DNA from 3 places in the Vibrio paucivorans genome. Region 3 is predicted to be linked to each of the others. Evidence: predicted binding sites of a transcription regulator. Region 3 holds the regulator's gene; each other region holds the start of a gene.
What was found. The regulator PurR, encoded in region 3, represses purine synthesis genes. The targets are predictions, from matches to a motif close to TNANGNAAACGTTTNCNTNA.
Positions count from the first base shown of each region.

Region 1: guaB (IMP dehydrogenase) is a predicted target of PurR. The motif match lies at 4,608-4,627, and genes of this name have one in related genera.
Region 2: purT (formate-dependent phosphoribosylglycinamide formyltransferase) is a predicted target of PurR. The motif match lies at 3,230-3,249, and genes of this name have one in related genera.

Region 1 is NZ_CM133230.1:659,287-669,325, reverse strand. Features, by position in the region: gene ACXABW_RS03200 (chitinase) at 1-944, opposite strand, end outside; gene guaA (glutamine-hydrolyzing GMP synthase) at 1,255-2,808, opposite strand; gene guaB (IMP dehydrogenase) at 3,018-4,481, opposite strand; gene xseA (exodeoxyribonuclease VII large subunit) at 4,715-6,046, shown strand; gene ACXABW_RS03180 (zinc ribbon domain-containing protein) at 6,073-6,306, opposite strand; gene ACXABW_RS03175 (alanyl-tRNA editing protein) at 6,626-7,495, opposite strand; gene der (ribosome biogenesis GTPase Der) at 7,558-9,045, opposite strand; gene bamB (outer membrane protein assembly factor BamB) at 9,214-10,039, opposite strand, start outside.
Region 2 is NZ_CM133230.1:1,782,946-1,792,984, forward strand. Features, by position in the region: gene ACXABW_RS08225 (glutamate synthase-related protein) at 1-1,471, shown strand, start outside; gene ACXABW_RS08230 (amidohydrolase) at 1,509-3,176, shown strand; gene purT (formate-dependent phosphoribosylglycinamide formyltransferase) at 3,314-4,489, shown strand; gene ACXABW_RS08240 (thiopurine S-methyltransferase) at 4,585-5,229, opposite strand; gene ACXABW_RS08245 (RelA/SpoT domain-containing protein) at 5,565-6,341, shown strand; gene ihfA (integration host factor subunit alpha) at 6,456-6,752, opposite strand; gene ACXABW_RS08255 (metallophosphoesterase family protein) at 7,197-7,922, shown strand; gene pheT (phenylalanine--tRNA ligase subunit beta) at 8,018-10,039, opposite strand, start outside.
Region 3 is NZ_CM133230.1:1,083,148-1,093,186, forward strand. Features, by position in the region: gene ACXABW_RS05165 (GGDEF domain-containing protein) at 1-438, shown strand, start outside; gene glgC (glucose-1-phosphate adenylyltransferase) at 822-2,039, shown strand; gene glgA (glycogen synthase GlgA) at 2,029-3,489, shown strand; gene ACXABW_RS05180 (alpha/beta fold hydrolase) at 3,718-4,515, shown strand; gene ACXABW_RS05185 (putative signal transducing protein) at 4,777-5,106, opposite strand; gene ACXABW_RS05190 (TVP38/TMEM64 family protein) at 5,106-5,798, opposite strand; gene ACXABW_RS05195 (TfoX/Sxy family DNA transformation protein) at 6,010-6,600, opposite strand; cyclic di-GMP riboswitch class I at 6,713-6,799, opposite strand; gene purR (HTH-type transcriptional repressor PurR) at 6,948-7,955, opposite strand; gene torD (molecular chaperone TorD) at 8,248-8,895, opposite strand; gene torR (two-component system response regulator TorR) at 9,136-9,849, shown strand; gene elyC (envelope biogenesis factor ElyC) at 9,948-10,039, opposite strand, start outside.

The DNA of each region.
Region 1 (10,039 bases), 420 kb from region 3:
CCTTTCTCTTTGTTTTGTTCGCCACATTCAATACCACCATTAATCACATTAATTGTGGTGCCAAAGCCATATCCGATACCTGCATCAATTTCACGCAGAGATGGCGTCCAAGTACGATCAATCACATGTAGCATCGCCGGCTTAGGTGCCTGTGGCGTTAGGAAGAACCAAATGGCAGAGGCCAGATTTAGCCAAGAATCCGCAACCAAACCGGGATTGTTAAGCAATACCGTTGCATCGCCGTCATACATCACTTCCGAAAATGCACCATAGTTAAAGTGATAGGATAACTGTTTAGCACCGCGGCCAAAGTAGCCTTGCCCCGCAGCACATGGCCAGCGGCGGTTCTGCCAATAGTCCTGACCACATCCTGTTGTATAACCTTCTTGCCCCTCAGACCAACCCATTTCGCGTACATGAACGAGCGCTTGCTGCCACTCTTCCAGTGCTAATGGGTTATCCGAAATATTATCTTTGGCGATATGACCACCGGTTTCTTGCGAAAAGTGAGCAAATGCCGTCACGATCGACTTTTCACAGATCGCATCCGAATTACGGCCATCTGTGTATTCACCACAAAATGCCGGAAACTTACCAATCGCACGTAGAAAGCGAGTGTAAGTATATTCATGCGTGGCCATTTGAGTGAGGAAATCCCACTCTGATTGAGGAAAAACCCGCTCTACGCGCTTAACATTCTCTGGGTTTGCAGCCGCTCCCGGCTCAATCGCTTCCACCACAGCATTAGGGCGAGTTTCTAATGCTTTAGACCAAATGGCATACATAGGGTCGGAGGTTTGCGCATCGCCAGCCGCTTGGATATCAGCACGAGAAATGACATAACCAGTTGGGTTTTCTGGGTCAGGTTGAATGTTCATCGCTGCCATAGCATTTACCGCTATTGAACAGCCCACAAGTAAGGTGAGTGGTTTTAGTTTTATCATCAGTGAAGTCCCTGTCTCACTAAAAAATTCTTTAGAAGAATAGAGGCTTAATGGAGACCTATGCAGACAAATGTGATGTTGAACGGGAGATTTGCGAGTGATTTCCTCTCGATGTAAACCATCCAACGTATGGTGACATCAAGAGTATTAGGTGTGCTACAAAAAACACTAAGTTAGTAAACATAAGATTTTCAATTACTTAATGCGCACTTGGTTTCATCAACTGAGCACCATATGTGACAGCGATAGATATAAAAAAGCCCCGAGGAATCCTCAGGGCTTCATCAATCAAAAACAATACCGTTGGGAATTATTCCCACTCGATAGTTGCAGGTGGCTTACCTGAAATGTCGTAAACTACGCGTGAAATGCCATCAACTTCGTTGATAATGCGGTTAGAAACCTTACCTAGGAAGTCGTATGGTAGATGTGCCCAATGCGCAGTCATGAAGTCAATCGTTTCTACAGCACGTAGAGACACAACCCAGTCGTACTTACGGCCATCGCCCATTACACCTACAGAGCGTACTGGTAGGAATACCGTGAACGCTTGAGATACTTTGTTGTATAGGTCCGCAGCGTGTAGCTCTTCAATGAAGATCGCGTCTGCGCGGCGTAGAAGATCACAGTACTCTTTCTTGATTTCACCAAGAACACGAACACCTAGACCAGGACCCGGGAATGGGTGGCGGTAAAGCATGTTGTAAGGCAGGCCAAGCTCTAGGCCAATCTTACGCACTTCATCTTTAAATAGCTCACGTAGTGGCTCAACAAGGCCCATTTCCATATCATCAGGAAGACCACCCACATTATGGTGTGATTTGATTACATGCGCTTTACCCGTCTTAGATGCAGCCGATTCGATTACGTCTGGGTAAATCGTACCTTGAGCAAGCCATTTCGCGTTTTTCAGCTTCTTCGACTCTTCATCGAACACGTCTACGAATACGTGACCGATTGTCTTACGCTTCTCTTCTGGGTCAGACTTACCTTCAAGAGCCGCAAGGAAGCGATCTTCTGCGTCAACTTTGATGATGTTTAGGCCGAACTTGTCGCCAAACATATCCATTACTTGTTGACCTTCGTTTAAGCGAAGAAGACCGTTATCAACGAATACACATGTTAGCTTGTCGCCAATCGCACGGTGAACCAGCATCGCGACAACAGATGAATCAACACCACCCGATAGACCTAGGATAACTTCGTCTTCACCTACTTGCTCTTTAATACGAGCAACAGCATCTTCGATGATTGACTCTGAAGTCCACAGACGCTCACAGCCACATACGCCAAGAACAAAGTTCTCTAGCATTTGCAGGCCTTGTTTTGTGTGCGTTACTTCTGGGTGGAATTGCACGCCGTAGTATTTCTTCTCTTCGTTTGCCATTGCAGCGTACGGACAGGTCTCTGTCTCGCCCACTTTTACAAAGTCAGCTGGAATTTCTACTACTTTGTCGCCGTGGCTCATCCATACATCTTGAGTCGCTTCAAGATCTTTAAATAGTGCAGATTCGCCAGATACTTTTACTTGTGCGTAGCCAAATTCACGCTCGTTAGAGCCTGCTACTTTACCACCAAGTTGCTCCGCCATAGTCTGCATGCCGTAGCATACACCTAGAACTGGAACACCAGAATCAAATACATATTGAGGTGCACGTGGCGAGTTTTGTTCGGTTACACTTTCAGGGCCGCCAGAAAGGATAATTCCGTCTGGATTGAATTCACGAATATCCGCTTCTTCTACATCCCAACTCCATAGTTCACAGTAAACGCCGATTTCACGTACGCGGCGAGCGACAAGTTGAGTGTACTGAGAACCGAAGTCCAAGATCAGAATACGTTGGTCATGAATGTTTTTAGTCATTTTGGGCAGTCTTATAAGCTAGGTTATGAAAACGAGGCGAGTTTACTCGCCTCTTATCAATGCTTCAAGGAAAAAAGCAAACGTTTACGTAAGATTTCTTGTTCCCGTTTTACGTCGGGATTTTGGTCGAGAACAAGGAGAAGACGCGCAGCTTAATAAGTATAAGTGAGCATCTTCGACGCCGTTCTCGGACAAAATAACAAGTAAAATTAGCCTAAACGGTAGTTTGGTGCTTCCTTGGTGATCTGAACATCGTGTACATGAGACTCCTTCATACCTGCACCTGAGATACGAACAAACTCTGCTTGAGTACGCATTGCTTCGATAGTCGCTGAGCCTGTTAGACCCATGCTTGAACGTAGACCACCCATTTGCTGATGTACGATTTCTTTCAAGCGACCTTTGTATGCGATACGACCTTCAATACCTTCTGGTACTAGCTTGTCTGCAGCGTTGTCAGACTGGAAGTAACGGTCTGAAGAACCTTGTGACATAGCGCCTAGTGAACCCATACCACGGTAAGCTTTGTATGAACGGCCATTGTAAAGAATTACTTCACCCGGTGCTTCTTCTGTTCCCGCAAACATAGAGCCAACCATCACAACTGATGCGCCCGCTACGATAGCTTTACAGATGTCGCCTGAGAAGCGGATACCGCCGTCAGCAATAACTGGAATACCGTAAGAATTTGCCACCTCAGCAGCATCTGCAATTGCAGTAACTTGAGGAACACCTACGCCCGTTACGATACGAGTAGTACAAATAGAACCAGGGCCAATACCCACTTTAACAGCACTTACGCCTGCTTCGATAAGTGCTTTAGCACCTGCGCCTGTTGCTACGTTACCACCGATGATGTCGAGATCAGGGTATGCTGCGCGAGTTTCGCGGATACGGTTAAGTACACCTTCAGAGTGGCCGTGCGATGAGTCGATAAGTAGAACGTCTACGCCAGCTTCAACCAAAGCGGCTACACGCTCTTCGTTACCAGCACCAGCACCAACAGCTGCACCTACACGTAGACGACCACGCTCATCTTTACATGCGTTTGGTTTACGTTCTGCTTTATGGAAATCTTTCGCAGTGATCATACCGGTTAGTTGGAACTCATCGTTCACAACCAGTACTTTCTCAACGCGTGCTTCGTGCATTTTCTCTTGCACTTCTTCACGAGTTGCTCCTTCTTTTACCGAAGCCAAGCGATCTTTAGGTGTCATTACCGATTCAACTGTTTTTGATAAGTCAGTAACAAAGCGAACGTCACGGCCAGTAATGATACCAACCAATTCATTGCTTTCAGTAACAACAGGGAAACCAGCAAAGCCGTGCTTTTCAGTTAAAGCGACAACATCAGCAATAGTTGCATCAGGATTCACAGTCACAGGGTTGGTTACAACACCAGCTTCAAAAATCTTAACCTGACGAACCATCTCTGCTTGCTGTTCAATAGACATGTTCTTATGAATAAAACCAATACCGCCTTCTTGCGCAAGTGCGATAGCAAGACGAGCTTCCGTCACAGTATCCATCGACGCAGAAATCATTGGGATATTTAAGGTGATATTTTTCGTCAACTGAGTGCGAAGATCAGCTGTGTTTGGGAGAACGGTGGAGTGTGCTGGCACAAGTAGTACGTCATCGAATGTCAGCGCTTCTTTGGCAATTCTTAGCATTTGCAATATCTCACAATTAGAGGAGTAAAAAGAACAACCCAATCTCATCGTTTCGCATAATGAGGGCAACAAAATTAAGGCAACTTCATTGCATTTGGATTAGATATTGCGGACGGATTATACGGCTAACGAAATCGCTTGGCTACACATTTTTCTATTTTTTATTTGCAATTACCCCCTTGATATGTATTATATTGCCGCTAACTTCCATACTCACGTCTATGAGATTAGCTGTGTCTTCTCTGACCAATCAAAATATCTTCACTGTCTCCCGTCTCAATGCAGAAGTCCGCTTACTCCTTGAAAATGAAATGGGAATTGTGTGGCTAATTGGTGAAATCTCAAACTTTTCAGCCCCTGTCTCAGGTCATTGGTACCTAACCCTTAAAGATTCTCGCGCCCAAGTTAAGTGTGCGATGTTTAAGGGCAACAATAGACGTGTAACCTTCAAGCCGCAAAATGGTAAACAAGTTCTAGTAAAAGCACGCTTGTCTTTATATGAACCTCGTGGGGACTATCAGCTGATCATTGAAAGCATGCAGCCAGAAGGTGATGGCCGCCTGCAGCAACAGTTTGATGAACTGAAAATGAAACTCGCAGGGGAAGGACTCTTTGCTCAAACCAACAAGCACCCTCTCCCTGAGCATCCAACCCGTGTTGGGGTCATTACCTCTAAAACCGGTGCGGCGCTGTTCGATATTCTTGATGTGTTAAAACGCAGAGACCTTTCGCTGCCTGTTGTGGTGTATCCAACAACGGTACAAGGTGACGACGCAGCGATTCAAATCGCTCAAGCAATTGGCTGCGCAAATAGTCGTAACGAGTGTGATGTCTTGATTGTTGGTCGAGGGGGCGGTTCATTGGAAGATCTTTGGTGTTTCAATAACGAGATCTTGGCTCGAACTATCGCAGCTAGCCAGATTCCTATTATCAGTGCTGTCGGTCATGAAGTGGATGTTACTATTGCTGACTTTGTAGCAGATATGCGTGCCCCTACTCCCTCTGCCGCTGCTGAGTTAGTTAGTCGTGATAATAGCCATAAAGATCAGGCATTGGCGACCAAACATCAAAAGCTTGTTAGCGCACTTCGCTATTACCTAAGCCAACAGCGTCAACACAACGCAACATTGCTGCACCGTTTAGAGAAACAACACCCTAACCATCAGCTACAGCGCCAGAGCCAACAACTCGACGAGTTAGAACAACGCTTGCATCGAAGCATGAACAACTTCATCACCATGCGCAAACAGGCCGTACAACGACAACAATATCGAATACAGCTCCACTCTCCCGTTACAAAGCTCAGCGAACAAAAATCTAGCCTACAAAGGCTAGAACAAAAGTTGTTGGATGCTATGGATAGAAAGCTGCTCAATACACGACATCAATTGGCTTTAGCCGCGGAAAAGCTTGACACAGTTAGTCCTTTGGCAACGTTAAAACGTGGATATTCCATCACTCAAGATAAGCATGGGACAGTGGTAACACGTGCTTCAGATGTAAAAATGGGCGACACACTGGTCACCCGCCTTGCTGATGGTGAAGTACACTCCACTGTTAACTGATTAGGTCTAGGTTTTCACTTCCTAGCTTAGTCACGAGCTAAAATGGGCTGAAGCACAAAGCTTACTCTCGACTTCGACTTTAACTCATTGCAAGTATTGCAAAAGTAACTTGCCGAGCCGCACGCCTGTAGCTTCTCTAGCTCTGCACTACATTCAGGACAATATCCTATTTTTTTATAATGGGTAGAACAAGATCCGCAGTGATAAGCGCCATCCCACTCTAACTCGCTATCACACTTCGGGCATTGATTCTCAGTCATCGCATCACCTTTATAATGTCATTTAACTTTTACTTATACGGGGATTATCTAACAAGATCATTGTCACTTTCCTTGATTTTGTCCCGTGATAGTTCACTAGTATGAGTTATACTGAGTGTTATTCTCCTACCATGATCTTTATATGATCATCCGCTTTATTCTATTTGATCAGCGATCTACCCTAAAAAGAATATTTATATCACCACACACCGAAAGCATAAGTTACATGTGCTGTTTTTGGATTTTAAACAATATAAAAAACCACAAATAAACACACGGAACAGAATAAACAGATTTTAATAAAAAGATCGCTTTAGGGCTATGTCGGAATTACATCGGTGTGCATTTCAATGTTCTGTCCATCAATCTGACATAGAGAGACAGTAATACGAGCGAACTCATTTAATGAGGTGACATGCGTTCCTCCACAAGGAATCTCGGCAATTTCTCCTTCTTGTAAGTTACATCGCCAGTAACGAGAATCCGTTAATGCTTCACCATCACAATGCATCTCAACAGTAGAAGATAACGATAACCAATCAGATAATTGTGCATTAACTCGAGATTCAATACTTGCTAGATCCTGCAGCATTTCTGCACTGTTGAGCCCTCTTTTGCGCAGTGTTTTACCTAAGCGATAGCTATCGACACATTTATCTTCGGTTACGAAGCTTGTTTCTTGAGCATAGCTATTAAAATCGTAGTGACCATGAGGGTCTTTTCTATCCGCATCCTTGCGCCAGTAGCCATCGGCTAGCACCTTATTAAGCGCAAGATAAGCCAAATGTCCTGCGCTATGGCCTCGGCTCAATGCTAGTTGGCGCTCTTTATCGACACACAAGGTTATCAATTGCCCAACTGATAAGTCGATAGCTTGGTGAACGCAGTGAACTACAACGAACACCCAGCCATCACTATCACGTTTTACGGGGATCGCTTTGTCAACATACAGCTGATCCGTTGATAGCTCAATCGCACCGACTAAACTATCGAATACTTCGACATCCTGCTCGCCAACGACCAGTCTCCCGGTATCAGCAGGATGATCTGGCCAAATATGGCTAACAGGGTGAAAAGGGGTTTTATCTGCCACAACATAGCTAACACTGCCTTGCTTTTCGACAAGCTGCACTGTGGAATCAAGTTGCCAAACTTGATGGCAAAATTGAGTAATGGTTGGAGAGATCATAGCGTTGGTACTCTGTAATTTATGGGCATAAAAAAGCCCAAGTAGATACTTGGGCCAGTTTACTATTTTTTACGATCTTTCATCGCACTCATTAGGCGTTTACGCTTACGCTCTTGGGATAGCGTCATCTTGTTCGTTTTGCCTTCAAATGGGTTATCACTACTTTGGAAGTTAATGCGGATCGGTGTCCCCATGATCTCCAAAGACTTGCGATAGTAGTTCATTAGGTAACGTTTGTAAGAGTCAGGTAGATCGTTTACCAAGTTACCGTGAATGACTACGATTGGTGGGTTGTAACCACCAGCATGAGCATATTTAAGCTTAACACGGCGACCACGAACCATTGGTGGTTGATGATCGTCAGTGGCCATCTTCATAATGCGAGTCAGTACCGATGTACCTACACGAGTTGTTGCCGACTTATAAGCTTCCTGAACTGATTCAAACAAGTGACCAACACCAGTACCATGCAGTGCTGAAATGAAGTGGATTCGAGCAAAGTCTACGAAGCCTAGGCGGCGATCCAGCTCTTTCTTCACGTGCTCTTTCACATCAGTGTCTAGACCATCCCATTTGTTGACAGCAATAACAATCGATCGGCCAGCGTTAAGAGCAAAACCAAGCAAGCTTAAGTCTTGATCAGAGATATTTTCACGAGCATCAATAACAAGAAGGACTACGTTCGCATCTTCAACAGCTTTAAGCGTTTTAACAACTGAGAACTTCTCTACAGTTTCATTAATACGTTTACGGCGACGAACACCAGCAGTATCAATCAACACGTACTCTCGGTCGTCACGCTGCATCGGAATGTAGATAGAGTCACGAGTCGTCCCTGGCATGTCATACACAACCACACGTTCTTCACCAAGAATACGGTTAGTCAGTGTTGATTTACCAACATTTGGACGGCCAATGATGGCGAGTTTGATAGGCTGGTCTTGAAGACGGTTGAACTCTTGTTCAGCTTCTTCTTCAGTGTAATCGAGCTTCTCTTCTTCTTCGTCTACAAAGTCAGTTAAATCTTCGATTTCGCCTTTTGCCTCTTCCGCCATTTTTTCTGCAAATGGGTTAAGAGCGCGATCGATCAATGCTCCAACACCACGGCCGTGCGCTGCCGCAATTTGGTACATGTTTTCCACACCAAGTTGCCAGAAATCTGCAGATGCAGCATCAGCATCGATACCGTCGACTTTGTTTACCACCAACATAGATGGCTTTTCAATCTTGCGAAGATGGTTCGAAATTGCGATGTCTGAAGGCGTTAGGCCAGCACGACCATCCACCATGAATAACACCACATCAGCTTCATCAATCGCCGCTAGCGACTGTTCAGCCATTTTAGTTTCAACACCTTCTTCAGTGCCATCGATACCACCAGTATCGATTACAATGAATTCGTGTTCACCAAGCTTAGCTTGGCCATATTTACGGTCACGCGTTAACCCTGGAAAATCCGCAACCAAAGCATCACGCGTACGTGTTAATCGGTTAAACAGCGTAGATTTACCTACATTTGGGCGCCCTACAAGAGCAACAACAGGTACCATAACAACCTCTACAATATTCTTTCTTATGTAGTTATAGGTAACGACTTGCATCCTGCCAAGCGTTAACAAGCCAGGCGTTACCTATAACCACATTCACTTTAGTTTATCTCAATAAAACGGCTCCTAGCTGTTTCCAACCAGGAGCCGAATGTGAATTGTATCACGAAATTATTTCTTGATCGTCAGTTTCTTTACATCGCCATTGCGCGTTGTAATTACGTAACCATCAGGTAAAGCAACAGGACCAACGGCAAAGCCACTTTCGTCAACAAGCTGCTGTGCGACAAACTCACCACTCGAACGATCTATCCAGTACAAGTAACCTTCCGTATCACCAACAACGACATAGCCATTGATTATTACAGGAGCAGTTAGCAGGCGGTGCTCAAGTTGGTCGTTACTCCAAAGTTCGGTACCACTACGCGCATCAACAGCAGCAATATGATCTTTATCGGTTACGACAAACAAACGACTGCCATCACTGGCTAGATCTGTCGCGGAAGAATAAGTACGTTTCCAAATTGGTTTACCAGAACGAAGGTCTAAACCAATCAATTGGCCGTTTATACCAACAGTGTAAAGCGTTGTGCCTAAAATAACGGGAGACGCATCAACATCGACTAAGCGATCAATTTCAGTCGCCCCCTGAGGCATGCCTACAGGCTGTTGCCAAATGAGTTGACCACGTTCCACTATTGCAGCCGCTAGTCGACCATTAGCTGTGCCCCAGAAGACACCACCAGATACCGTTGCTGGAGTGCTATCTCCACGCAGCGTTAGGTTTGGAACTTCGGTGCTGATAGTCCACTTCTGCTCACCGCTAGTTTGATCTAAAGCGATTAACATGCCACGGCTAGTGTTCACCATAATGAAGTTGCTGTCAGCGACAGGTGCAGCCAACACTTCGCCATCTACATCAACACGCCACTCAAGTTCACCTGTTTCAGCATCTAACGCAATTAGCTGGCCGTTTTCACTGCCAATAAACACTTTA
Region 2 (10,039 bases), 700 kb from region 3:
TTGCGCCTGTGGCCGTTCCAAAAAACAGCCATTTTGCGATGGTTCACATGCCGGAACAGACTTCAAACCTAAAGCATTTACGGCTGAAGAAAGCGGCGATGCTTATCTATGCCAATGCAAACACAGCGCGAATACGCCTTTTTGTGACGGTTCACATAAACAGTTCTCTGCTGATGCAATTGGTAAGGAAGGGCCGGGAGTTCAAACAACTGCAGGCGATATCCCTATCGCAACCGCAACAACCGAAGAACCAACCGTTGAGTTTATTCATCAACTAGCTCGTGAAGGCTTATCCAAGTTAGGCCACCACGGCCCTATGACATCCATGGGAGTGCCCAGACATACACTCCCCCATTGGGACGACATTCAGATTATGGTCGCACAGATGGCAACTAAGCCATTATTGGAACATGAACCAGTAGCAACAGAACTTGTCATTGGCCCCCAAGCGAGAAAACCTCTTACTTTGAACATTCCACTTTTTGTTTCCGACATGAGCTTTGGCGCTTTGTCTGAAGAAGCGAAAATATCATTAGCCAAAGGCGCAGAGCTTGCTGGAACTGGCATTTGTTCAGGAGAAGGCGGCATGCTACCCGAAGAGCAAGCCGCCAATTCACGTTACTTCTATGAACTTGCAAGCGCTCAGTTTGGTTACGACGAGTCAAAATTGAAGAACGTTCAAGCATTCCACTTTAAAGGCGGACAAGGAGCCAAAACTGGTACTGGTGGACACCTTCCAGGAAACAAAAATATTGGCAAAATTTCACAGGTTCGAGGCATACCAGAGGGTGAGCCAGCTATCTCCCCACCGACATTTAAAGACTTACACACCGCTGCAGACTTTAAAAAATTTGCCGATCGGGTCAGAGAAGTGACCGGGGGTATTCCTATTGGCTTTAAGCTAAGCGCTAACCATATTGAAGAAGATATTCAGTTTGCCTTGGATGCCAGTGCTGATTACATCATCTTAGACGGTCGCGGTGGTGGTACTGGTGCCGCGCCCGAAATGTTCAGAGATCACATCAGTGTCCCAACAATACCCGCCCTAGCAAGAGCGCGCCGCTACCTTGATCAGCAAGGTGCATCCGGGCGTGTCACTCTCATTGCGACAGGTGGTTTAAGGGTGCCGATGGATTTTGTCAAAGCAATGGCATTAGGGGCAGACGGCGTGGCGATTTCGAACAGTGCTATGCAGTCTATTGGCTGTGTTGCAGCAAGAATGTGTAACACCAATAACTGCCCAGCAGGCATTGCGACTCAGAAGGCTGATTTAAGGCAACGACTCAACGTAGAAAAAGCCTCTAATCAACTTAAAAACTTTTTCTTATCTTCTGTAGAACTGATGCAAGTGATGGCTAGAGCCTGTGGGCATCACCACTTAAACCAATTTAACTCGAAAGATCTTGCTACTTGGAACACAGATATGGCGCGCTTGTCCGGCATCAAGTATTCAGGGTTGGAAAAACTGTGATAGTTTCCAGTACATTAAGTGCTAAAGGGAACACAGCATGATTCAGTTTCAGCGCCTACTGATGTCATTAATCGCAACGAGCAGTTTTGCCCATGCAAATGGGCAAGCTGATTCACTTCTGATCAATGCAAACATTTATGGGCACCCAACAGCGAACAGTGTAGCCATTACGCAGGGAAAAATTAGCTATATTGGCAGCGCAGATGGCGCTGCGACACTAAAAGGATCAGAGACTGAAATCATTGACCTCGGCAATGCATTCTTGTTACCCGGGTTCATTGATAACCATAACCATGTGTTTGAAGCAGCTTCCGAAGCTGGTGGTAGTTGCGAGTTATTAGAAGGAGGTACTCTTTCCGAACAGGTTCCTTATCTAAAAGATTGCCGGGATATGAGCCCAACATCTGGTTGGATTACTGGGTACGGTTTTACTATCGAAAGCCTCCTTTCCAGCCAAGACGAAACTACACCTCTGGAAGTACTAGATTCTCTTTTCCCAAATCAACCCGTAGTGTTCATGGAGCAGACGTCTCACTCCATGTGGGTGAACTCTTTAGCATTTGAGTTATCTGGGTTTAACCATGAATCAATCGACCCGCCGGGCGGCAAAATTCTTAAAACAAAATCTGGAAAATTCAACGGGATATTACTCGATAACGCTGGTGATATAGTGATGGAAACCGCGTGGAATTCCCTGCCTAATCAATTTGACCAAAGTTACCAAGGGTTAATTGCGGGGTTGGAGGAAGCGGCCGCTCATGGGATCACAACCATAGGTGATGGCCGGCTGTACTGGAAACGCGGTTGGCTGGAGGTTTGGAAGGCCGCGGAAAAGTCGGGGGACTTAACTGCACGTGTTTCACTTCGCCCATGGATTTATCCAGAGGTAGGTAAGAAACACCAACTTGAGTATCTAGAGAGTATTTACACTGATGACCACTCAAATCTTTTGTTGGTGAATCAGGTCAAAATGTACAGCGATGGCATTTTAGTCAATGGTACAGCAAAAGTGCTAGCCCCCTATCTGACGACTTACATCCCAAATCAACCTTACGGCCTTAACTATATTTCACCCAAAGATATGACGAACTGGCTCTCAGAATTAGCTCAGATTGGGTATAGTGCACACATACATGCTATTGGTGATGGCGCGGTCAGGGAGTCCCTAAATGCAGTTGAAGCCATGAGGGAAAAGGGTCAGCAGCAACGTTATACTTTAACTCACGTTGAACTTGTCGATAAGGCCGACGTCCCTCGTTTTGCGAAGCTAAATGTGACTGCCGATTTTCAAGTGGGATCAGATTATGTCGCCTACAACGACCATACATGGGCAGAGGCGATCATTGGGATTAAGAAAGCCAAGTCGATGATGAACCTGAGTACCATGTTCGATCATCAGGTTAATGTTACTTTAAGTAGCGATTGGAATGTGCATGACATCAACCCGCTGGTAGGCATTGCCAATAGCATGAAAATGAAACCCTATGGACTACCTGATATCAATGCCGCTATCGACGCCTACACCATCAACGCCGCCTATAGCCTTGGCTTAGAAGAACTCACTGGTTCCATCGACCTTGGTAAATCGGCAGACTTCGTGGTGCTCAGTGACGACATTACTAAAATGCGACTAGAAAGCATCCCTAATTCCCGTGTCCTAATGACGATCCTTCAGGGTGATATCGTGTTTGATAATCAAGATTAGCTCCCCCCTCGTCAACATCCGGAAATAACCTAGCCTCTACCTGCAATAAACACTTACGCAAACGTTTGCTTTTTAGGGAAACTTAAGTATCATGCCTGCAAATTTACTATTCCCCTTTCAAAGTTTAAGGATTTTGTATGTTTGGTACTGCTACCCGTAAAAGTGCAACTCGCGTGCTGCTGCTTGGTTCCGGTGAATTAGGCAAAGAAGTGGCGATTGAATGCCAGCGTCTCGGCTTGGAAGTTATCGCCTGTGATCGCTATGAGAACGCACCAGCCATGCAAGTTGCTCACAGCAGTTATGTACTCGACATGCTTGATGGAGAAGCTCTGCAAACTATCATCGAAAAAGAGCAGCCGGACTATGTTGTACCTGAAATCGAAGCCATCGCGACAGACAAGCTGGTAGAGCTAGAAGCGAAAGGCCTTAACGTTGTTCCTACTGCAAATGCGACCAAACTCACCATGAACCGTGAAGGTATCCGCCGTTTAGCAGCAGAAGAGTTGGAACTGACTACTTCTCCATACCAGTTTGCTGACAGCTTTGAACAATTTGCTGCCGCTGTTGAACACGTAGGCATTCCATGTGTATGTAAGCCGGTCATGAGCTCTTCAGGTAAAGGCCAAAGTGTCATTAAATCTGAAGACGATATTCAAAAAGCATGGGACTACGCACAAGAAGGCGGACGTACGGGCGCAGGCCGAGTTATTGTAGAAGGTTTTATCGACTTCGATTACGAGATCACTCTACTTACTGTACGTGCCGTGGATGGTGTTCATTTCTGCGCGCCTATTGGTCATCGTCAGGAAGATGGCGATTATCGTGAATCATGGCAACCGCAGGCGATGTCAGACATTGCACTCAAAGCTGCGGAATATACGGCAGAGCAAGTCGTCAACGCATTAGGTGGCTACGGTATTTTTGGCGTCGAGCTATTTGTTAAAGGTGATAAGGTCATCTTCAATGAAGTTTCCCCTCGCCCACATGACACTGGCCTAGTCACACTCATTTCTCAAGATACCTCTGAATTTGCGCTTCATGTGCGAGCTTTCACAGGAATGCCAATTAACACGATTACTCAGTACGGACCTTCTGCATCTGCAGTTGTACTTGGTGAAGGTAGATCTAACAACATCCAATTCGATGGTATGACAGAGGCCTTAGCCGCACCACAAACTCAGCTGCGCCTTTTTGGCAAACCAGACATTGATGGCCGCCGTCGACTTGGCGTATCTCTAACACGCCGAGCATCAATCGAAAAAGCGGTAGAAGATGCCGTGGAGAGTGCAAGTAAAATCAAGGTTATCTACTAAAATAAAAGGGCTGATTAATCAGCCCTTTTTCATTCCATTGTGCCGTCCCGAAATGTGTTTACACATTAAGAACGAATTATGACAATAGACGAGAACTAGTCACTCTCAATTAGCCACACCTCTTCCGCAAAACGGCTCAACACTTTGTTTTTCGGTGGGATTGCGTTTTTATCGTCGCGATTTAAGTTCGTCACCTTATAGCCTTCGAACAAGGCTTCTATCTCTGCTTTAGGTACACTGAATGGAGGCCCCGACATTTCATCTTGCGGGTAATCTAAAGTAATCAGCAAGATGCGCCCTTCCGGCTTTAGCAACCCTTTGATTCTTTCTGCGTATTCGACGCGCATATCTTCAGGTAGAGCAATCAGCGCTGCGCGATCATAGATGATATCCGCACCTTGCAATGGCGCAGTGAAGAAGTCTCCCGTATAAATCGACAGTTCATCAAACTGATACAGTTCATGCTGCCCATTTAATGTGGTGACGGTTGGTGTATAAAAGTGCTCGGAGAAAAATGAACGTACAGCAATATTGCTTAGTTCAATGCCTTGAACCTCATTGTGTTTAGTCGCAAGCCATACTAAGTCTTCCGACTTACCACACAGCGGCACTAACACATTACTCTCTCTAGTAGGACGAGTGGCTTGCCAAAATTCAATCAGTAGCGGATTTACGTCTTCTAAATGGAAACCAATTTGGTTCGCTGCCCACTTATTGTGCCAAAATTCTTGGTCTCTCATTGCTGTACTCTCTTGTTGACCGTTGTGGACATAGCCTAACGGAAAATACCTCATCACCCAAGTCGATTTAAAGATGAATAGAACCGTTCATTTTGTATTAATCTTCGTTGGTTATAATTGCTTACAAGTTATGAGTGAACTTACTCACTATATGTCACTCAAACTAGTGTGAAATCAATATGTGATTGAGCGCAAGAATTTAAAATACTCGGGTGTTCAGAGGTTGTTTTGCTAACTTTGAACCCCATAAATTGAATAGCAACTCTTATTTGTAATGTTATTGGCGTCCTTTAAGTACTCCTTTTAACCATGACACTGCAAGTTAAGGAGAGTGAATGAGCTTATTTCTTCGTACTACAGCACTGATGCTATTGGTACTAAGCCGTGCACCTGCATTCGCAGCGATTCCAACCGCCCCAAGTGGTGAGCAAAACCGTTCTACGACAAGCCAGAACGAAGTCTGCTCTAAGCTATTCAAACACAGCTTGAGCGGTCTTTACGGCATTCAATCAACCGATGTTACACCTCTTCAACCGTATTCTGATTTCGATATTCTTTACAGTAAAGCTCACCAAGCTCAGCATGAGCTAGAAACTATTTGCAAAAGTACTGCGCTACTGACTTCTACTGATGCCTATTTCGCTGGTGTTAAATCTCAAAAGCGTGCAGAAGAAAAAATTCAGCATGAACTTGGCGGTAAACCAGAGCGAATTACAGACTTAGCTCGCGCAACAATCGTTGCTGACGATGTGGCAAGTTTAATGGAAGTTTATGAAGTGCTTAACCGAGAAACAACTGTAGTCAAAGTGAAAAACCGTTTTAAAAAGCCAGGTGATTCAGGCTACCGTGACTTAAACTTGCTGGTTCAACTTCCGAAAACCGACATCATTGCAGAAGTGCAGCTCCACTTAAAAGCGATCGCTGATGTTAAAAATGGTCCAGAGCATGATTTATATGAAGTAATTCAAACCATTGAACGTAAAGCGGCGGCTGAAAACCGAACCTTTACTGAGTTTGAACAAGCTCAAATCGCCAATATGCGCCGTGAGTCTCGCGAACTATACCAAAACGCGTGGCAACCTTACATCACCACTCACTTACAAGCAGCATAGAAACGAAAAGCGGCCTACTGGCCGCTTTTTTATGCGTTTTCGCTGTCATCCTAAGTCACTAGAACCAAGTAGCAGAGACAAAAAGACCACGCGCTGCGTGGTCTATTGCTTGGGCTACTTCTCAACCTTAATGTTTTCTACTCGGGCTTTTAGTTTTTGTCCCGGTCGGAATGTCACTACTCGTCGAGCAGAAATCGGAATGTCTTCACCAGTCTTAGGATTTCGACCCGGACGTTCATTTTTGTCACGAAGATCAAAGTTACCAAAACCTGACAGTTTTACCTGTTCGCCACTTTCGAGTGCCTTACGGATTTCTTCGAAAAACACTTCAACCGTTTCCTTGGCATCCCGTTTACTGTATCCAAGCTTTTCAAACAGGTTCTCAGCCAATTCGGCCTTTGTGAGCGCCATAAAACTTCCCTCAAAGCTGTGTTAAACATTGCTGTCTAAACGACAGCGCCAAAGCATTTCGCCTAGCCAATCAACAACATATCGGCTTTACCTTGGAAAGTGTATGCCAAGCTTCTGATTTTCGCCAACTTTTTTCTTGGGCGATTGTATATTAGCCAACAAAAACAACCACATAACCACACAATAATTCAGTATAATATACTCACAATACTCTGATTTCACTGCCATTTTCAGACCATTCCTCGGCTACTAATACATATATCAGCAAAACACTCTTGCAGACTTTGTAGCAATATTTTTTTGCCTAGTTCACAAATAAATACTAAAAACCTTAATAAATCAGTAAGTTGATGCTGACTTTAATATTAGTGTTGTTTCAGTTATATTCCTTTCACATTACGACATTTTATGCGTTTCTTTTGGGACCTCTAGGTACTTACGGCCATGACGACAATTTACCAAATTAGTGACTGCCATTTAGGTGATGAAACAAGTTATCGCAACCTTGCCCGTGCTCTCAAGCTGGCTCAAGACGATGCTGAATGTACACATGTTCTTCTCACTGGTGATATTTGCTGTGGCCCCAATGTAGGAAGTTACAAAAAGTTAGTTCGCTTCATCGATGAATACATACAAGACAAAGTGATCATCGCAATCGCAGGTAACCACGATGATGATCTGCTAATGAGAGTTGAGCTAAAGGGCTCTTCTATTTCCATGCCCAGCAAAGCCAATATATCTGGCCGACAATTTCTATTTCTTAATTCCAGCAATAAACCAATCGATAATACTCATCCGTTGGGTTCGGGGCGTTTGAGCAACCGAGATTTTGCAACGTTAAAAAAGCAACTTCGAAAATCGACTAACCCTGTCGTGGTCATTCACCATCCTATTATTCGAGTGGGCTCAGAATGGATGAAAGCAATTTGCTTGGAAAACGATAATGAAGTTTTCCAAGCACTTCAGAAGCATCAAGTTAAAGAGGTCATATGTGGCCATGGGCATGATGAGATTGTAGAAATGCAGCAAGGTGTGACTCAATATATGGCGCCTTCCACCGCATATGGATTTGATCATTCCGTCGAGAAGTATAATCGAACAGAAAATATTGGAGTCAGCAGAGTTGTGGTTGCCCCAGACAGACTCCATTACCAAGCCATTTGTTTATAGGCACCAACAGGCGACCTGAAAGGCTTGAAATAAAGCGAGAGCCATAAAAAAACCCTGCCGATTGAGCAGGGTTTTTACTATCTAATCAGAAATGATTAGTCACGCAGTGACGCACCGAACTTCTCAGATACGTGAGCAACAATAGCGTCAACCGCGCCAGCGATGTCTGCATCTTCAAGCGTGCGTTCTACTGACTGTAGTGTCAGAGCGATTGCTAGGCTCTTCTTACCTTCTTCAACGCCTTTGCCAACGTAAACGTCGAACAGTTTCGCGTCTTTCAGGAACTCACCACCTTGCTCTAGACATGCAGCAACGATGTCGCCAGAAGCCACTGCTTCATCTACAACGACTGCGATATCACGACGGTTTGATGGGAACTTAGAAAGCTGTACTGCTTCTGGAATCACTTTAGTGTTGATTGCAGACCATTCCACTTCGAATACGATAGTACGGCCGTTTAGACCAAACTTGCGCTCAAGCTCTGGGTGAACAGTACCGATTACACCTACTTGCTTACCATCAACGATGATTGCTGCAGATTGACCTGGGTGAAGTGCTGGGTTCGCTGCCTTATCTTCAGCAGAAAGTGCTGCGAAAGAGTAAGCTGCTTCGTTAGCTGTTAGCTCAAGAACCGCTTCTAGGTCGCCTTTCAGGTCAAAGAAATCAACTGTGTTAGTTTCGATGTCCCAGTGCTCTTCGCTGCGAGTACCTGCGATAACACCTGCAAGCATAGGCTCTTGGCGCATGCCGTTTTCAGCAGACTCACAAGGGATGAAACGTAGGCCGTATTCGAATAGACGAACACGTGGTTGTTGACGCTTCTGGTTGTGAACCACAGTGTTTAGTAGACCTTGGATTAGGCCTAGACGCATTGCTGACATATCCGCAGAGATTGGGAATGGCAGGATTAGCGGCTCAACACCTGGAACAACAAGCTTTTGTTGTTCTGGCTCAACGAAGCTGTAAGTGATTGCTTCTTGGTAACCACGGTCAACTAGTAGGTTACGAACGCGTTTTAGCGGAATGTTCGCTTCAACGTGGTCGTGCATCTTAAGTGCTGCCGCTGGGTTTTGGTTAGGGATATTATCGTAACCGTAGATACGACCTACTTCTTCAATTAGGTCTTGCTCGATTGCGATATCAAAACGCCATGTTGGTGCTGTCGCTGTCCAACCTGCATCAGTCGTTTCAACCGTTAGGCCAAGACGCTCTAGAATTTCAACAACATCGCTGTCTGCAATGTGGTGGCCTAGCAGGCTGTCTAGCTTAGTACGACGTAGTGATACTGTGTTTGCTTTTGGTAAGTCAGCTTCTGACTCTACTGCAACAACAGGGGCTACTTCACCGCCACAGATCTCAACTAGAAGTTCTGTTGCACGCTCCATTGCGCTTGTTTGTAGTGCGAAATCGACACCACGCTCAAAACGCATTGAAGAATCAGTGTGTAGACCGTAGCTACGCGCGCGGCCACGGATGTGGTCTGGTGCGAAGAACGCACACTCAAGTAGTACGTCTTTAGTTTCAGTCGTTACGCCAGACTCTTCACCACCAAAGATACCTGCGATAGCAAGGGCTTTGTTGTGGTCTGCGACAACTAGAGTATCAGCGTTTAGCTCAGCTTCGTTGCCGTCTAGAAGAGTTAGCTTCTCGCCCTGCTCTGCCATACGCACTACGATGCCGCCTTCAATCTTAGCAAGATCGAATGCGTGCATTGGCTGGCCTTGCTCTAGAAGAACAAAGTTAGTGATATCAACTACTGGATCGATAGAGCGAATACCACAGCGGCGCAGTTTCTCTTGCATCCAAAGTGGTGTTTCAGCTTGAACGTTTACGTTCTTAACCACACGGCCAAGGTAACGTGGACATGCTGCAGTCGCTTTCACTTCGATAGAAACTGTGTCGTCGATAGCTGGTGCTACTGCGTTTACTGCAGGCTCAGTTACATCAGCACGGTTTAGAACGCCAACTTCACGCGCCATACCACGGATGCTGAAACAGTCAGCGCGGTTAGCCGTTAGGTCTACGTCTACTGTTACGTCGTCAAGACCTAGGAATTCGCGGAAATCAGTACCGATTGCTGCGTCTTCTGCTAGTTCCATGATGCCATCAGATTCAAC
Region 3 (10,039 bases):
GAAAAAGAGATACTCCATGAGCTGGCTAGAGGAAAAAGAGAAAGCTCCCAATTTAGTCTTTTGTGGGTGGATGTTCAGATATTACAAATAGAGCAGATAGACCAAGCAATCACATTTGTTTCTAAGGCGATTAAAACCGCTATTCGTGAATATGATTCAGTCTGCCGTTGGGCAGACAACGAGTTCTTGATCTTAGTTCGAACCGACAATGAACAAGCATTGCATAATTTATCTGAGCGAATTAGAAAGGAATCGCAATGTCAGGCAGGAGACAGTATAGACTGTAATATCGCAATTGGTGGTGCAGTGATAGACCCTCACAGTACTTTAGGTGAGGCAATAGCGAAAGCAGATGGTGCTTTGTATTTAACAAAGAAATCGTCAAGTTCGGCCATTACCATTTGGTCACCAACGGGGATTGAACAACCTTCTAGCTGAACTATTTTGGATCAATAAATCTATTCATCCCTATTTATTAATATTATCAATTTCACCGCTTTCATACTGTCACGTGGATGTAACGGGCGTTTTATACAATCTGCCTTTCGATAAGTTGAATTTATTATCACTTTAATGTTCTTATTGTGTTAAAAGCTTGTTTTTCTCGACGGTCTTAATGTGACCAAAGCAATATAGTAAGAAAGTAATCAATGTTTACCCTACGGTATCGCATTTTTGAATTTGTAATCTTCTGACAAGCCGTTAAGTTATAGGAAACTGGTTGCGTTTTTCATTTCGCGCGGCTGGTTAGAGAAAGGAAAGGTAGTCCCCCAATAATTACTTTGAAGCTACCGATACAATATAAAAATATGGAGAATAAAATGGCTGGTGTTTTAGGAATGATCCTTGCTGGTGGAGAAGGCTCACGCCTTCGTCCTTTAACGGAATCTCGGAGTAAGCCGGCAGTGCCTTTTGGAGGCAGCTATCGCTTAATTGATTTCGCATTAAATAACTTCGTTAATGCGGATTTAATGAGGATTTACGTCCTAACTCAATTTAAATCCCAATCTTTGTTCCATCACATGAAGAAAGGCTGGAATATTAGCGGTATCACCGACCGCTTCATTGACCCTATCCCAGCGCAGATGCGCACAGGAAAACGTTGGTATGAAGGTACTGCGGACGCTATCTATCAAAACTTACGCTTTATGGAGCTGTCTGAACCGGACCAAGTTTGTATCTTTGGATCTGACCATATTTATAAAATGGACATCAAACAGATGCTGGACTTCCACAAAGAGAAAGAAGCATCCCTGACTGTATCAGCATTAAGAATGCCTTTATCCGAAGCGTCACAGTTTGGTGTTATCGAAGTCGATGTTGATGGCCGAATGATTGGTTTTGAAGAAAAACCAACCAATCCTAAGCCAATTCCAGGTGATAGCGAACATGCGTTAGTGTCAATGGGCAACTACATTTTTGAAGCTAAGACGCTATTCGCAGAGCTGATTGAAGACGCGGATAAAGAAGATTCTTCACACGACTTTGGTAAAGATATTATTCCAAACATGTTCCCACGTGGTGATGTGTTTGTTTACGACTTTAGCACCAACCGTATTACCGGTGAGCGTGAAGAAGTGTATTGGCGAGATGTAGGTACGATTGATGCGTACTGGCAAGCGCATATGGACTTATTAGAGAAAGATGCACCTTTCTCACTGTATAACCGTAAGTGGCCTTTGCACACTTACTACCCGCCACTTCCTCCTGCAACATTTACCGACTCAGTCAACGGTCGAGTTCAGATTATCGATAGCCTAGTGTGTAATGGCAGCTATGTTCGCGGATCAAGGATTGAAAAGTCAGTGCTTGGATTCCGTAGTAACATTGCTTCTGCCTGTGACATCAGCGAGTCCATTTTGTTAGGGGATGTGAAAGTTGGTGAAGGGTGTATACTGCGTCGAGTGATCGTTGATAAAAATGTCGATATAGCACCGGGTACGCAAATCGGTGTGAACCTCAAGGAAGATAAGAAGCACTTCCATGTTTCTGACGAGGGTATCGTTGTTATTCCTAAAGGAGCAAGAGTTGGCTACTAAGAATTTTTCTGTTCTATTTGTAGCGTCTGAGGTTGAAGGATTGATTAAAAGTGGTGGTTTAGCGGACGTGGCTAAAGCACTACCCGAAGCACTTCTTCACCTCGGGCAAGATGTTCGTATAGCACTTCCCGCATACAGTAAGATTCAAGGTATTGAAGACGCAGAAGTCGTACTCGACACTCAGCTAGAGAGTTGGCCACATACTGCTTACCGAGTTCGTAAGACACAGTCTGGAGATGTTCCAGCCTATGCGATTGAATGTGAGCAGTATTTTAATCGCTTAGAAATGTATGCTGAAAACAATTCCGCATACGCTGACAATGGTGAACGATTTGCATTTTTTAGTGCGGCTAGCTTAGACATGTTGCCTAAGTTGGGTTTTCAGCCAAATGTCATTCATGCCAATGATTGGCATACGGGGTTAGTACCGTTTTTACTGAAACACCGTTACAGTGAAGACTCGTTCTTCAAACCTATTCGCAGTGTCATCTCAATTCATAATGCGGTATTTAAAGGCGTATTTAGCTATGAAGAGTTGAACTGCTTACCAGAGTTTCATTCTCGACACGCGCCAGATGCTGCAGTGAGCGACACACACGTAACTATGCTTAAAGCTGGGGTTATGTGCGCTGACAAAATCAACGCCGTGAGTCCCACCTATGCTAAAGAGCTAACGACTCACTTGGGAAGTCATGGAATGGAGCGTGAGTTCAGCTCGCGTCAAGGGGACTTAGTCGGCATTCTTAACGGGTGTGACTATTCGGCTTGGTGTCCTGAAACAGATAGTTACCTGCCTAAAAACTATCGAGCGACTCATCAAAGTATGTTGCGTGGGAAAAAGGCTTGTAAACAAGCACTCCAGAGCGAAGTAGGGCTCCCGCTTGAAGATGTCGCTATGTATGGCATGGTTTGCCGTTTAACCAACCAAAAGGGCGTTCATTACTTACTGCCGATACTAGAAGAGTTCTTGAAAAATGACGTTCAGTTGGTGGTTGTTGGTACAGGTGACCCGGTACTTGCAAGTCAGTTGAAAGAGGTGGCAGCGATTCACTCTGACAAATTTGTGTTTGTTGAAGCGTATGACAATAAGCTAGCGCACTGGGTAGAAGCGGGCTCCGATTTCTTTCTAATGCCTTCTGAGTTCGAGCCATGCGGCCTTAACCAAATGTATAGTATGGCTTACGGCACATTGCCGATTGTTCGAGGTGTTGGTGGTCTAAAAGACAGCGTGGAGCATTATGACTCAAATAAGGAATCTGCCACAGGATTTGTTTTTAATGAACCTAGTGGAGATGCCTTGTTAAGAGTCATGCTACGTTCGCTACTACTGTACGCACAGCAACCTTCGGAAGTAAGGCGTATCCAGCTTCAAGCAATGGATAAGAAATTCAGTTGGACGGATGCAGCCAACCAGTACTTAGAGCTGTATTGCCAAAGTTTGGATTCATAGCATAACGATAAAAAGTATTTAAAAGGTGCACAGAGTGCACCTTTTTTATTGTGTGATTCAATGCAAATACATGCACACCGAATTCTATGTGCTGCAATCTCTTGTTACATTTAATGCTCAAAAGTGTACGAATTCGTCAATCTTTGACTTTTGGGGAATAGAATCGGCATCAAGTTATGGTAGTCTTCTAACCCTATTACCAAATTATAAATAACCACACTGAGAGTTATGTCTGATACCTTGCTATTTCACAAAACTTACCAGCACCCAACTAGCGATGAGTGGGTTGTGTTCGTGCATGGTGCGGGTGGTAGTTCATCGATTTGGTTTAAACAGATCAAAGCGTACAAAGAGCACTTTAATATTCTTCTCGTAGACCTTCGTGGCCATGGGAAGTCGAATCGATTACTACGTGAATTGATCTCAAATCAATATACCTTCAAAGCTGTCACTCAGGATATATTAAGAGTGCTCGATCACCTTAAAATTCGTTCAGCGCATTTTGTAGGAATGTCACTCGGCACCATTATTGTACGTAACCTTGCTGAAATCGCTTCTGAGCGGGTTAGAACCATGGTTCTTGGAGGCGCTGTGACACGTTTTAATACTCGTTCTCAAGTGCTGGTTAAGCTAGGTAACTTGAGTAAGCACATTATCCCTTACATGTGGTTGTACAGCTTGTTTGCTTACATTGTAATGCCACAGAAAAGCCAGCGTGAATCCCGACACTTGTTTATCCGTGAAGCCAAAAAGCTGTGTCAAAAAGAGTTTAAGCGCTGGTTTATCCTAACTTCAGAAGTTAACCCGTTGATGCGGTATTTCAAAGATAGAGAGTTACCTATTCCTACACTTTATCTGATGGGAGAAAGGGACTACATGTTTATACAACCCGTCAAAGAGATGGTCGCTGCGCACCAAGGTAGCGAGTTGTGTGAGTTACCGAATTGTGGCCACGTTTGTAACGTCGAACAGCCGGAAGCATTTAATCGAGTTTCCATCGAATTCATAAAAAAACACACTGCATAGGCAGTGTGTTTTTTTATTTACGAGGGTCTGTTGATCTTTCGTGATTAAGTTTTGTTCGAGATAAAATCGTTTTAGGCGAGGCGAAGACTGTGTAGCCTAGTCATTCTAAGCAAATAGTCTTCAACAAAGCATAAAACGATTTTAGCCGAACCCTTCGGGCAGCCTTTGTGGTTCATTTCTAAAGCCTTTGCCTTGTATGAACTTCCCACAAAGTGCTGCAAAAAACAGCTCGAAAGGTCAACAGACCCTAATCTAATTACTTTACTTGTTGCCGACCTTTTCCGCTTGAGGCGAGCCACATTTCCAACATGCTCCAAACTGCCCCTCATTGTCTTCTTGGCAGCTATTACACACCCAGGTGGCATAACTGGATGCTTCTTTGTTATGAAAGCCCTCTACGATTGATTTGGCTTTGCTAAGCTGCTCTGCTTCAAGAAGCCATACATATGGGGCAGAATCTTCTCCAAATGGCAATTCGCCCTGCAAACCAAATAACCCCTCTCCCCGAACTTCACAGGGAATGTTTTCTGCTCGTAAAAGTTCACACAAGATATGAGCTTGAACGGGATTGGAGGCAGTGAAGATATTCATTAAGCGTTTCCATTGTGTGCTTTAGGGGACACTTTGATTCTGGCCATGATCCATTTTGCGATAATAGGGAAAACACCGAGTAGGGCAAAAGAGATCAACACTGTTGGCGAAACAATACCTGATAGGCTGTCAATTTGGGCTAGTTGAGTACCAGCATTTAGATAAACTGCTGTGCCGGGTAGCATACCTAGCTGACTAACCAAGTAGAAGCGGCTAGTACGAATTGGGCTTAAGCCCATTAAAAGGTTAATCAAAAAGAAAGGGAATACGGGAATAAGCCTTAACGAAAATAGATAAAATGCGCCGTCTTTCTCTACACCATTGTTGATGACTTGCAGCTTCTCGCCAAACTTATTTTGTACCCAGTCACGCAATAGGTAACGTGAGCTTAAAAACGCGAGGGTAGCACCAATAGAACTGGCAAATGAAACCAGCAGTAGACTGGTCCAAAAACCGAATAATGCAGCGCCTAGCAGTGTGACGACAGCAGCTCCTGGAATTGAAAAAGCGGTGATGGCGACGTAAGCCAGAAAGTAGCTGATCGCTGCAATGAGGAAGTTTTGCTCAATAAAGCTACCTAAAGCTTCTTGCTGTGCTTTAGCGTTTTCAAGCGTGAAGTATTGACCAAAATTCATGGCCAAAATAATAATCAGTGCGACGAATACCACGCCAAATACTAGCTTTTTGTTCATTTTTTATTCTCCGACCTAAAGATACGTTGGCCGCTCTACCTGCTATGTCTTCTTAGTATAAAAGTAGATAAAGTACTTGCAGAGAGATTGGTGGCGAATTCTCGCCTAGTATCAAGAAACTGTTTGAATTAAGACAGGTTAAGTGGAAAGAAAATTTCAGCAGATACAAAAAAACCGGCACAGAGTGCCGGTTCTATGAACTTTTCTTGGGTTAGCTGAGTCGATTAGCCAACTCTTCACGACGCGATTGTGGAATGACTGACCAATGAGTCCCCTTAATTGCCCCTTCAAGTGCCCATAGAAGCTCTAAACCAACATCCGAAGTATGGGACTGCTTAATGGCTTTAAATGCTTCTACCGCGCCAGCTTCTTCCAATTGCTCAACAGACTCGATTCCTGCCTTCTTGAGCATCCTTTCGGTCGCTAGTCTTAGGTTTGGAAGATCTTTTAGTCGATTCGGTTTCGACTGAGCTTGAGACTCTTTTTCAACCTTTGCTGCTTTAAGAGCTGCAATGGCCTCATCGAGCGTAGCTTTTGGGTTTGCCTGCCAATCGTCTGGCAATGCGAAGTATTTTGTAACGACAGGGAATCCACGTTTCTTATATACATAAGGCTCGTAGCCTTGTCCTTTGTATTTTTTTGCGGCTGAATCGTCTGCTCGGATGTGCAACTTATCATTTACAACAAGAGCGAACATTGTCTCGTCAACAAAGATGCCGAAACCGCCAAACATTGAACGGGATTTTACACGGCCTAGTTGTTCAAACAGCCGCATTGAGTCTTTTAGTACTGGTTTGTCCATGCTGTATATTCTCGGTGTATGTGAATACGCCACCAAATCAGGTCCGAGAGGTTAGCAAAAAAATGCAGAAACTGTGTCAGTAAGGAGTAAAGTTGTGTATGCATAGTTTGCCATCGGCAACCCCGCTACCATAGCAAGTAAATGCCGTAGGCCGGAAGCTTTGCGTCCCAAACTTTCGAATGGTTTGCCCTGTGCGTGACTTCTAATTCAAGAGTAATTAAAAATCTGAATAAGTATCACATTTGGATGTTGTAAATGTGATATGTGTTCCATAAATAAGACTAAGCTATGCGCCTTGCGTATCTCTGAACTACCACGTAAAGCACATAGGTTATTAATCTTGCTAACTATTTAGTCAGGTCTTTTACGGTACTACGCTCAACAATCTCTGGATGCATTTCAAAGACACGCTTTTCGTGTTCTTTGTCTTTAATACGCTCTAGCAAGATCTCAAAGGCATTTTTACCCACGCGACGTTTCGGTTGGTGGACCGTTGTTAGCGGAGGAGAGAAGTACTCAGCAAGTTCGATATTGTCGTAACCAATAACAGACATATCTTCTGGTACTCGAATCCCTTTTTGTTGTAGACGGCTCATCAAGCCAAATGCCATGGTGTCATTGAAACAGAATACGGCAGTTGGTTTGTGGTCCATTGCTGCAATTTTATCTGCGGCAAGCACAGCGGTATCACACTCAAAGTTACCTTCTAAGATCCAATCTTCGTTAACCGATAGATTGGCTTCACCTAAAGCACGTTTGAATCCTTGGATACGTTCTTGGCAGGCTGCTTTCTCAAAGTGGCCACTTAGGCAAGCAATGTCTGTGTGACCACGATCGATAAGGTACTTAGTGGCTAAGTAGCCACCTTCTTCCGAATTATCGATAATTTTATCGGCTTGAGAGCTTTCAGGGCCCCAGTCCATGATTACTTTTGGAATATCGGCATGTCGATCCAACATTTCTAGTAGCTCTTCAGTTAAGTCAGAACACATGACCAAAATACCATCTACGCGCTTTTCAGCTAGCATGCGGATATAGTCACGCTGCTTTTCGTAAATGCCACCGGTGTTACACAAAATGAGCGTGTAGCCTTGGCGGTAACAGTAGCTTTCAACACCATCGATTACTTCCGAGAAGAATAGGTTAGTTGATTGAGTTACTAACATGCCGATGGTACGGGTCGTATTACATTTCAAGCTACGAGCAACGGCACTTGGAGCGTAGTTAAGCTCTTTAACTGCTTCCATCACTTTTTCTTGGGTTGCTTCAGCAACAAAGCGAGTTTTGTTGATTACATGGGAAACAGTGGTAGTTGATACGCCAGCTAAGCGAGCAACATCTTTAATTGTGGCCATAAGGTTCTGTCCTATTGAGAACTGCTGCATATACTGGCTTACCCCTTGGCTCACCGCAGCAATCATTATTGTCAGCTCCTAGTTAATGGTTACATCAAAGTAGTAAAAACACAAAAACCGCTTTTAGCCAGCGGTTCGTATTTCTACCCAGGAAACTGAGTCAATTTCATTTTTAATCGTTTGCGGTCACGATTCTAGACCTCAAACGTGGCGCAAGCAATGAAAAAACCGTCAATAGCAGTGATCTATCACTACAATTGACGATTTTGTCGCTAGCTAGGGAGTGGTGAAATTACTCGCCGGCGAGGTAGTGGCAATCTAGCTCTAGGAAAGACACTAATAGAGATGCTACCGCAGCGTAGAAGCCGAATTCATCGAGTGACTGACACTTGGTCGAAAATTGTGGAACCCAAGAAAGGATCTTTTCTCGGATGAACTTTTCTTGTTCGAGCAGTGCATCATCAAGGTGCTGTTCTTGTTCAAGTTCGTTAGAGCGAATAATCAAGTTACCAAGGAAGTCTAATTCGATCGCAATGTGATCTGCTGGCTCGTTAAGTGAAGCGCTGACAGCAATACTATGTTCAGCCATTAATGACGCCATTTCTTTGGCGGGCTCGTCATTCAATAGACCCGATTTACCGATGTACATAGACGCATAAGGCAAAGCGGATTCTTTGTCTGATTTCAAAAATAGGTCGCAGAAATCTGCAGAGAGCTCTAACTGTGCGTCTTCACGGTCATTTAGACGGTTGAGCGCGTCAGTCATCTTGTCGATAGACGGTTTTAGAGTTTCATTTTCACCAAGCCCTGCGAGGAAAGAGCGAATTTCTGGGGTTTGATACTGTTCAATATCCGTTTCGGTCAGTTCTTTAGCAAATAAGCTAGATAGCCACCAGTATATTTCAGCTCTTTTTTCGTTAAATGCTTTTGTTTCTTGCATTGTTTTAGCTCCAATTCGAGGTATGTCTTTAGTTTAACTAATAAAGATGAATAGCGGTAACTACATGTGTGAATAAAAATAGAGAGATATAGTGAGATATGAATAGCGAGTCTAAGGTTGTTTTGAATCAATAAAAAATCACCTTTCTTACTTTTGAAGTAGCATTTTCTAGAATTGTTACTGATTATGAATAGAATAGTGTTGTTAAAGTTAACCTGAAATCAAGATTAAGTGGTCTAGATGAGCTATCACGTATTAGTTGTAGAAGATGATGCTGTTACTCGCAGCAAGCTAGTGGGATACTTTCAAAATGAAGGTTACACCGTTAGTGAAGCCGAAGATGGCGTGCAAATGCGAGAAGCGTTGGAAGAAAACTCTGTCGACTTAGTGATGTTGGACATCAATTTGCCGGGTGGTGATGGATTGATGCTGACAAGAGAGTTACGTAGCCAGTCAGATATTGGAATCATTCTGGTGACAGGGCGCACGGATAGCATAGACAAAATTGTTGGGCTCGAAATGGGCGCCGACGATTACGTTACTAAACCTTTTGAACTGCGCGAACTGTTGGTTCGTGTGAAAAACCTGCTGTGGCGAATTTCAGCGGCTCGCAACGTTTCGCCTGTAGTGGAAACTAATGACAAAAACAGCAATGTCGTTCGCTTTGGTGAGTGGACGTTTGACACTCAGCGCCGCGCATTGAGCCGAAATGGTGAGCCGGTTAAGCTCACTAAAGCAGAATATGAGTTGCTGGTAGCGTTGTCGTCACACCCAAATCAGGTGCTAAGTAGAGAGCGTATTCTGAATATGATCAGTCACCGAGTCGATGCGCCAAACGACCGTACTATCGATGTACTTATTCGTCGAATGCGCGCCAAGATGGAGTTCGACCCTAAGAATCCACAAATATTTGTGACCGTACACGGTGAAGGTTATATGTTTGCTGGTGACTAACGACTGCCTGCTATGTCGTTTGAGCAATAAAGAAAAAGCCGAAGTGATGACTTCGGCTTTTTAATATCTATCAGATTAGTGTGCGTTATTATGGCTTACTACAAAGAAGTTTCTTCGGATTGCAGAGCACGCTCTTCGTAATCTGATGCCATATCTCTTAAGCTCTGCCAGATGAGACCAAGAGTCTCAT